DNA from 2 places in the Delftia sp. K82 genome. Region 2 is predicted to be linked to the other one. Evidence: riboswitches for the same ligand, from Rfam matches in the RefSeq annotation. Region 2 holds a riboswitch; the other holds the start of a gene.
The links. A riboswitch is a leader RNA that binds a small molecule or an ion and turns the genes downstream of it on or off. The one in region 2 is predicted to bind thiamine pyrophosphate.
Positions count from the first base shown of each region.

Region 1: it holds a riboswitch for thiamine pyrophosphate, as region 2 does, so the genes downstream of both, KDK82_RS06280 (long-chain-fatty-acid--CoA ligase) here and thiC (phosphomethylpyrimidine synthase ThiC) in region 2, are expected to answer to the same signal.

Region 1 is NZ_MYFL01000001.1:1,455,458-1,460,339, forward strand. Features, by position in the region: gene KDK82_RS06270 (DUF418 domain-containing protein) at 1-37, shown strand, start outside; gene KDK82_RS06275 (YncE family protein) at 138-1,886, shown strand; TPP riboswitch at 1,915-2,006, shown strand; gene KDK82_RS06280 (long-chain-fatty-acid--CoA ligase) at 2,074-3,192, shown strand; gene KDK82_RS06285 (acyl-CoA reductase) at 3,189-4,685, shown strand; gene KDK82_RS06290 (ABC transporter ATP-binding protein) at 4,721-4,882, shown strand, end outside.
Region 2 is NZ_MYFL01000005.1:282,275-287,156, reverse strand. Features, by position in the region: gene thiC (phosphomethylpyrimidine synthase ThiC) at 95-2,038, opposite strand; TPP riboswitch at 2,304-2,429, opposite strand; gene KDK82_RS28145 (nitroreductase) at 2,494-3,156, opposite strand; gene cysE (serine O-acetyltransferase) at 3,219-4,043, opposite strand; gene KDK82_RS28135 (RNA methyltransferase) at 4,079-4,882, opposite strand, start outside.

The DNA.
Region 1 (4,882 bases), on a different contig from region 2:
GGAGTGGGTGATGCGGCGGCTGACGGCACTGGATTGATCCACAGTTTGGAAATTGCGCTCGAATGAAGTCATCGTTTTGATGGCCGCAATGCCTTGTTTGTCTACACTTGCCCCCATTCAAAAATGGGGGAGATTCAATGGCTGAGGCGGTTTACAAGAAATGGCTCAGGGCTGTGATCGGCCTGCAATGCCTGTTGATCCTGGCCTTTGTCTTTCGGGGTTGGCTGTTGCCCGACCCATTGGGCCCCAGGCTTCCCTCAATCCAAGGCAATACAGTGTGGATTCAAAGCCATGGCGCTTTGCATCAGTTTGATCGGCAGGGCACACGCCTGCAGCGTCTGGAGTTGGCGCAATTGGGTTTGACCCCATCGGTCAGCAGCCTTCAGTTCATTGGCGAGAAGACGCTTTGGGCGCATGACCAGGGACGTGTGCATCGCTGCGATCTGGCAATGCAGCGCTGCGTGGCGCTGGATCTGCCCGATTTGTCCACACGCGGTGGTTATCGCTGGATGCGGGTAACGGCCGATGAAGCGCAGATTGTGGTCTCCGACGCATCCAATCACCGCGTTCTCGTTTACCAGCGCGACGCCGCTTCCAGTGCAGCGCAAGCCTATGTGCTGCTCAGGACCTACAGCGAAGGCCTGCGCTTTCCGAATCAGACGCTGCAGGTAGGCGAGCGCATGTGGGTGGCCAATACCAACCGCCATCAGATTGCGCAAATCGATACGGCACAGAGCACCCAGGCCGCGCCTGCCGTATTTCCCGTGGAATATGCGGGCCTGCGTTCCGGGCGCCGCTTCCCGTTCGCCATGCAGCTGGATGGCCAGCAGCGTTTGTGGGTGCTGGTGGCAGACTCGAGCATGCGGGGAGCAGATCTGCTGTTGATGGATTCCCAGTTGAGGCCTGACCGGGTGATGCCGCTTTCGCCCGACCAGGACCCGAACGCCATCGCCATGGTGGGTCAGGAGTTGTTGCTGCCGGACATGACCCAATTCACCGTCCATCGCGTGGATCTGGACGGCCGCGTGCTGGAGCCTTTCGGGGATGCTCCATTCCGCGGCGAACTGGCGTCTGCCCGCTCGTCCTATGAATGGGGCAGGCGGTTGCCTTCGTTCCTGCTGGGCAGCATCGGGGTATTGATGGCTCTGGGACTGTGGCTTGCCTGGAAGGCGGGGGAATTGCGCCAATTGGGCGGCAAGCGCTGGCAGGAAGTGGGCGACACCGAAGCCTCCAGCGCGGTCGTGGTTTCCTCACCGTCCCAGCACGCCGCGCAGGCTTCTCAAGCCTCGGAAGGAAAGCCGCTGGTCACTTCGGTCACGGCGCTTGCGGGCAGCACCGTGAAGCGCAGGCGTGCGCTTGCCATGGTTGGCGTTCTGCATTGCCTGGTCGCTGGCGGGATGGTCTACTGGTTCTTGCCGCTTTTGCACCAGCGCGACTGCGGTCCGGACAAATCGTGCGATCCAACGGGCATGCTCGGTGTCCTGTTGGTGCTTTTGGCCGTGTTGCCGCTGAGTCTGTATGCATGGCTCTGGCGCAAGCTCAAGCAGCTGGAGACCATGCGCATAGCCACGGACGGGCATCGGATCGCGGTACGCATGGCACGCAGGACCCGCAAATTCGATGCCAGTCGCGTCACCTGCACGCGCCAGCATCTGTGGATGGGCCTTCGCGCCATTCCCCTGCGACTCAATGGCAGTCCCCTGTTCGACGAGGCCGCGTTCAGGCGCGAGATCCTGGCGCGGTTGCCGCAGCTGCAGGTGCGCGATGGCGCCTGGGACTTCGCCGTGGCACGCCACTTCTGGTCCAACAGTGGTGTGCTGGGCAAGGCCTTGGTGCTGCTGTATGTCGCGACCTTGTTGGGTTTTGGGGTTCGCCTGCTGGCCTGACGGGGTTGGCGACCCTGCTGTAAGATAGCCCTCCGCTCCGGGGTGCACGCCAGTGCTGAGATCCACACCCGAGAACTTGAACCGGGTCATTCCGGCGGAAGAAGAGCTTGCACCCCTGCGTGGCCGCCCATGCGCCACGGGCGGGGGAGCCTTCGGAGCATCACGTCCCAGCTCTCGAAGGAATTCCATGGACAAGGCCCGGCCCCAGGCGGCTTCTCTGGTCGCAGACCTGCTTGCATTCATTGCCATGGACGGCTGCACCGACGAGCAGTTCGACGCACTGGCCCTGCGGCTGTTCGCCTACCAATACGAATCGAATGCGCCGTTTCGCAGCTTCTGCCAGCGGCGCGGCGCCACGCTGCGCAATGTGAAGACCTGGAGCGACATTCCCGCCGTGCCGATTGACGCGTTCAAGGCCATGGAGCTGCGCAGCGAGCCGGCCTCGCCCACGGAGCGCGTGTTCATGACCAGCGGCACCACGGGCCAGGCCAAGGGACTGTCTTCGCGCGGGCGCCACTTCCATCCCGCGCTCGATGTCTACGATGCGTCGATGACGCGCAACTTCGCGCAGCGCTTCATGGCCGGACACGAGCGCCTGCCCATGGGCATCCTCTTTCCCGACGAGCAGGCCATGCCCAACTCTTCGCTGGCCCACTACCTGGCGCTGGCCAAGACGGAATTCGGCACTCCCGACAGCCGCTACTTCCTCACCCCCGACGGCCTGGACATGCCCGGCCTGTGCGCCGTGCTGGAGGAATCCGAGCGCAGCGGCCGCCCCTATGCGCTGCTGGGCGCCAGCTTCAGCCTGGTGCATGTGATGGATGCGCTGCGCGAGCAGGGCCGCAGCTTTTGCCTGCCGCCGGGCAGCCGCATCCTGGACACGGGCGGCTACAAGGGCCAGTCGCGCGAGCTGCCGCTGGAGGATTTCTACGCCGACCTGTCCCGGCTGCTGGGCGTGCCGCGCAGCCACTGCATCAACATGTACGGCATGACCGAGTTGAGCACGCAGTTCTATGACGACGGCAATGCCACGCTGCCCTCGGTCAAGTCGGGGCCGCACTGGATACGCTCGCGCCTGGTCGAACCCGTCACCGGCCGCAGTGTGGCGCCCGGCGAGCGCGGCATTCTCGTGCACTGCGACCTGGCCAACTACAACGCGGTCACCACCATCCTCACCGAGGACGTGGGCCTGTGGGCCGGCCATGGCGAGAACAGCGGTTTCCTGTTGCTGGGGCGTGCCGAGGGCGCAGCGGCCAAGGGCTGCTCGCTGGCGGTCGATGAATTCGTGAAGGCCGCTGCTGCATGAACATCGAGCGGATCACGGCTGGCTACCTGCCCGAACTGCCTGGTTTGCGCGAGGACGAGGTGCAGTGGCATGTGCTGCCCTTCGAACGCGGTGGCGTGCGGCTGGAAGTCTCCGTGCCCCTGCTGACCGGCCCGCAGATGCATGCGCTGGCAGCCCATGTGCGCCGTGCCGCCGACCGCCACCTCAGGGCCATGCCCGTGGCCGAGATCATCGATGCCATCGACCGCGCCATTGCCCGCCTGCTGGACCGCAGCGATCCCTATCGGCGCCAGGCCGAGACCTGGCTGCCCGTGGTCAGCGGCTATGACGCCGACATGGTGCGCCTGGGGCTGACGGGCTTCTTCAAGACCTTTCGCGCCGCGCAGCTGCGGCGCTTCGTGGCCGAGGACTTTGCCAACCCGGCCGTGCTCGACGGCTTCCAGCCCGCGCCCAAGGGCGGCGCGGTGCGTGCCTTCGGCCCCGACCTGCTGATGCACAGCTGGGCCGGCAATGTGCCTGCGCTGTCCCTGTGGAGCCTGGTCTGCGGCCTGCTGGTCAAGGCACCCGCCATTGGCAAGCTGGCCAGCGCCGAGCCGCTGTTCGCGGGCTGGTTCGCACGGCTGCTGGCCGAGGTGCATCCGCCGCTGGCCGATTGCCTGGCCGTGGTGTGGTGGAGCGGTGCGGGGGGTGTGGATGGCGCGGGGGGTGTGGGTGGGGCGGATGGCGGTGGAGCCACCGCGCTCCATGCCGAGGCCGACACCGTGCTCGCCTACGGCGGCAACCAGACGCTGCAGGCACTGCGCCAGCGCCTGCCCGTGACCACGCGCTTTCTGCCACACGGCCACAAGCTGGGCTTTGGCATGGTGGGCGCTGCCGCGCTGGACACGCTCAAGGCGCCCGCCGTGGCGCGGCTGGCGGCCTGGGACGTGATGCGCTACGACCAGCAGGGCTGCTACTCGCCCCATGTCTTCTACGTGGAGCGCGGCGCCCCCGTCTCTGCGCGTGCCTTTGCCGACTATCTGGCGGCCGAGCTGGCCAACCTGCAGCGGCGCTTTGCGCGCCGGCCGTTGGAGCTGGAGGAGGGCGCCGCGGTGGCCCGCTGGCAGCAGTCCGTGGAATGGTCGGGCGACGCGCAGCAGCTGCTGGGCCCCGTTGACGCACCCTGGAGCGTGGCGTACAGCGACAGCCTGCAGCCGCTGGCGCCCACGGCCCTGTACCGCACGATTGCCGTGGTAGGTGTGGACCGCCTGGATGACGCCGTGCCCGTGGTGGCCGCGCAGCGCGAATACCTGCAGACGGCCGGCATTGCCGCCTCGCCCGAGCAGCTGTACCGGCTGGCGGGCCTGCTGGGCGCGGCCGGCGTCACGCGCATCAGCGCCATCGGCTCCATGAGCATGCCCGAGGCCGGCTGGCACCATGACGGCCGCTTCAACCTGCTGGACCTGGTGCGCATGACCGAGATCGAGCAATCTGCCGAGGCGGCGGCGCAGCCGTTCGCCCCGTATGCGGATTGACATCCATGCACACCGGCACGACGGGCACAACGGGCATGACGGGCATCACAGACGGGGCTGACGGCATGGCGTTTCTCGATATCGAACAGGTGGTGTTCACCTACCCGGGCCGCCCGCCCGTGGTGGACGGCGTGGACTGGCGCGTGCAGGCCGGTGAGATCCACTGCCTGCTGGGCCGCAGCGGCTGCGGCAAGACC
Region 2 (4,882 bases):
CTAGGTGTTTTCCCAAGGAAAGGCCGCCGCGCCATCCACGGCGGCCACCGGGCCGCGCATTGCACGCAGCCCGGACCGGCTCAATGCCGCGCGATCAACGCGCCGTCGTATCGCTGCTGGCCGCCACGATGGGGATATAGAACTCCCCGCCCGCACGGTTGAATTCCTCGGCCTTGGCCTGCATTCCGGCGGCAATGCCTTCCTGCTCGGCAACGCCCTTGGCAGCGGCGAATTCGCGCACTTCCTGGGTGATCTTCATGGAGCAGAACTTGGGGCCGCACATGGAGCAGAAGTGCGCCACCTTGGCGCTGTCCTTGGGCAGGGTTTCGTCGTGGTAGGCCTGGGCGGTGTCGGGGTCCAGGCCCAGGTTGAACTGGTCCTGCCAGCGGAAGTCGAAGCGGGCCTGGCTCAGCGCGTCGTCGCGGGCGCGGGCGCCGGGGTGGCCCTTGGCGACGTCGGCCGCGTGGGCCGCGATCTTGTACGCGATGATGCCCTGCTTGACGTCGTCGCGGTCGGGCAGGCCCAGGTGTTCCTTGGGCGTGACGTAGCACAGCATGGCGGTGCCGAACCAGCCGATCATGGCCGCGCCGATGGCGCTGGCGATGTGGTCGTAGCCGGGGGCGATGTCGATGGTCAGCGGGCCCAGGGTGTAGAACGGCGCCTCGTGGCAGTGCTTGAGCTGCTCGGTCATGTTGGCCTGGATCATGTGCATGGGCACATGGCCGGGGCCTTCGATCATGGTCTGCACGTCGTGCTTCCAGGCCAGCTGGGTCAGCTCGCCCAGGGTCTTGAGTTCGGCGAACTGGGCCTCGTCATTGGCGTCCGAGGCGCTGCCGGGGCGCAGGCCGTCGCCCAGCGAGAAGCTGACGTCGTACTGCTTCATGATGTCGCAGATGTCCTCGAAGTGCTCGTACAGGAAGCTCTCGCGGTGGTGGGCCATGCACCACTTGGCCATGATGGAGCCCCCGCGCGAGACGATGCCCGTGCGGCGCTGGGCCGTGAGGTGGATGTAGGCCAGGCGCACGCCGGCGTGGATGGTGAAGTAGTCCACGCCCTGCTCGGCCTGCTCGATCAGGGTGTCGCGGAAGATGGGCCAGGTCAGGTCCTCGGCGATGCCGCCCACTTTCTCCAGCGCCTGGTAGATGGGCACGGTGCCGATGGGCACGGGCGAGTTGCGGATGATCCAGTCGCGCGTGGTGTGGATGTTCTTGCCGGTGGACAGGTCCATCACGTTGTCCGCGCCCCAGCGGATGGCCCAGACCAGCTTCTCGACCTCTTCCTCGATGCTGGAGGTGACGGCCGAGTTGCCGATGTTGGCGTTGATCTTGACCTTGAAGTTGCGCCCGATGGCCATGGGCTCGATCTCGGGGTGGTTGATGTTGGCCGGGATGATGGCGCGGCCGCGCGCCACTTCGTCGCGCACGAACTCGGGCGTGATGATCTTGGGGATGGCGGCGCCCAGGCCGTTGCCGGCCAGGCGCGCCTCGCGCGCGGCGTCCTGCTGGTACTCGGCCATCCATTCGCGGCGGCCGTTCTCGCGCAGGGCCACGTATTCCATCTCGGGCGTGATGATGCCCTTGCGCGCGTAGTGCATCTGTGTGACGTTTCCGCCGCTCTTGGCGCGGCGCGGTTGGCGCTGCAGCGATGCGGCCTCGGCCCGCAGGCGGGCCACGCGCTCGTCTTCCTCGCCGCGCTTGCCGCCGTCGTCCAGGGCCTGGCGCAGGCGGCCGGCGTAGTACTCGCTGTCGCCGCGCGACTCGATCCAGGCATTGCGCACGCCTGGCAGGCCGCTGCGCACGTCGATGGCCACGGCCGGGTCAGTGTAGGGGCCCGAGGTGTCATAGACGCTGACCTGCTCGCCATTGGTCAGCTGGATATCGCGCACGGGCACGTTGAGGCCGCTGTGCAGGCTGCCTTGCAGATAGCTCTTGGTGGAGGCCGGGAACGGCTTGCGCGACTGCGCCAGCAGGTCGGAAAAACGCTGTGCGTCTGGAGCTTCGCCGGCTGCGGGGGTGAAGATGGAATCGGGAGCGTTCATGTCGGGTTCCTTGCGTTCAAAGCGTCGATCAACAACGCTCCGGGAACCGGACACTCCTTGGGCTGTGCCAAAGGCCGCGCACCGGGCTATGCCAGTGTGGGCCTGCCAGGGCCGTATGGCCTTGGCCCCTGGTTGCCACGCACGCCAAGGCGCACGAGCAGCCTTGGTTGGCAAGGGTCGATGTGCTTCGGATGGTGGCCTGCCAGGCCGTTGCGGCCCTGCGTGTATCCGCCGTGGCGGATTTCCATCCTCTGACTTCGGCCCCGCTTCAGGGTCCCGCTCTTCTTCCGCCGGTATCAACCGGATCAAGTTCGTCGGGTTCGCCGCCTGGCCCATGCAGCGCATGGACCGGTTGGCATCTCAGTGCATCAGCACACCCCGGAGCAGAGCGCAGTATAGGGGATGGCAAGGCGCCCTTGCCCTGCGGGTTTGCCCAGGGGCCTTGAAAGCCCTGCTCAGTCGAAGCCGCGCATCTGCGCCCATTCGGCCACCGGTGCGCGCGTGGCGCGCCAGCCGTTGATGGGTGCTTCCTTGTCCTCGTAGCCCAGCGCAATGCCGAAGGCCACGTGGTAGCCCTCGGGCAGCGCCAGCGCCTGGGTCACGGCATCGTTGTAGCGGCGCCAGAAGCCCTGGGCGCAGGTGGCCAGGCCATTGGCGCAGGCCAGCAGCATGAAGGACTGCAGGTAGATGCCCAGGTCCACCCATTGCGGCAGGCCCATGCGCTCGTCCACCGCCACGATCAGGCCCACGGGCGCGCCGAAGAACTGGCCGTTGCGCGCCAGCTGCTCCAGCCGCGCGGGCTTGTCATCGCGCGGAATGCCCAGCGACTGGTACAGCTCCTCGCCATTGGCAAAGCGCCGGCTGCGGTAGGGCTCCCAGAGGTTGGGCGGGTAGGACAGGCCGGGCTGGGCGTCCTGGGGCTCGGCTTCGGCAACGGCGGTCAGCAGTTGCTGCAGCGGCTCGCCCGTCAGCGCCAGCACGCGCCAAGGCTGCAGGTTGCCGCCCGAGGCCGCTTGTGCCGACTGTTCCATCAGGGAGCGCACCAGCGCCGCATCGGGCGACTGGGGCAGGAAGGCGCGCACGGAGCGGCGCGCATGCAAGGCCTGTTCAACGTTCATGCTGGTCGGAGTCTCCGGTCTTCTTGGGGGATCTTGGGGATCTTTGGTGATCTTGTGCAGGCCTACTTGCCCATGATCTGGTCGATCTTGTCCTTCTGGAAGGCCTGCGGGCGCTCGGACTCGCAGGGCACGCAGTCGCCCACCTTGCTGCCGGCCGAGAGCTTGGCAATGGCCTCCCACAGCAGCGCAATCTGCTGCTCGTGCGCGGCCGCGCCATCGCTCAGGCCGCGCATGGCCTGGGCCACGGGGTCCATTTCCTGGGTGATGCCGTAGGCCGTGAACGGCTGGGGCGCGGCAGAGGCCGGGACCTTGATGGACTCGGCCTTGGCCGATGCCAGGTCGTGCTCGGTCACATCGGCGCTGTGGCCGTTCTTGCTGGCGATGATGCGTGCCGGAATGCCCACGGCCGTAGCGCCTGCGGGCACGGGCTTGATGACCACGGCATTGCTGCCGATCTTGGCACCGTCGCCCACCTCGAAGCCGCCCAGCACCTTGGCACCTGCGCTGACCACCACATCGCGGCCCAGCGTGGGATGGCGCTTGGCGCCCTTGTACAGCGAGGTGCCGCCCAGGGTCACGCCGTGGTAGATGGTGCAGCCGTCGCCGACCACGGCCGTCTCGCCGATGACGACGCCCATGCCGTGGTCTATGAAGACGCGTTCGCCGATGACGGCGCCGGGGTGGATCTCGATGCCCGTGAGCCAGCGGCCGATGTGCGAGATGAAGCGCCCCAGCCACTTGAGGCCATGGTTCCAGCACCAGTGCGCCGGGCGCTGCAACCAGATCGCATGCAGACCCGGATAACAGGTGATGACCTCCCAGGTGCTGCGTGCCGCAGGGTCGCGGTCGAGGATGCACTGGATATCGGAGCGCAGGCGGTCAAGCATCTAGGGGCTGGTTATTGTTGACAAGACCGCTCAGTCTAGCGTTTCGGTGGGGTGCTCTGCAGCATGGCCTTCGCAACACCGCGCAGGATGTGGATTTCCTCGGCGGTCAGTTGCGAGCGGTTGAAAAGCTGGTTGAGGCGCGGCATCAGCTTCTTGGGCGCGGCCGGATCGAGAAAGCCGATATGCGCCAGCGCCTGCTCCCAATGGCCCAGCATGCCGGCCACCTGGGCCGCGTCGGCGCGCTGCGGCGCAGGCGTGTGCTCCACCACGGGAAAGCCGCCCAGCGCCTGGCGCCACTCATAGGCCACCACCTGGATGGCCGCCCCCAGGTTCAGCGAGCCGAACTGGGGATTGGACGGAATCGACAGCGCCACATCGCTGCGGTAGACATCGTCGTTGCTCATGCCGAAGCGCTCGCAGCCGAACAGGAAGGCCACGCCGGACTGGTTGCAGCGCGGTGCGGGAGCCGGTGCGGACACGGATGCATCGGTGGGCGGCGCCGCTTCATCGGGCGCATCGGCCTCATCGGGCGCAGCCAGCACATCCAGCGCCCCGCTGAGCAGCAGCTCGAAATGCTGGCGCGGCGTGCGCGTGGGCGGGCCGAAGTCGCGCGGCGTCATGGCCGTGGCGCACAGGTGGCTGATGCCGTCCAGCGCCTCCTCCAGCGTCTCGACCACGCGCGCATTGCCCAATACGTCCAGCGCGCCGCTGGCCCGCTGGATGGTCTCTTCCTTGCGCAGCACGTTGGGCCAGCGCGGGCGCACCAGCACCAGGTCGTCAAAGCCCATGGTCTTCAGGGCGCGGGCGGCGGCGCCCACATTGCCGGCGTGGCTGGTTTC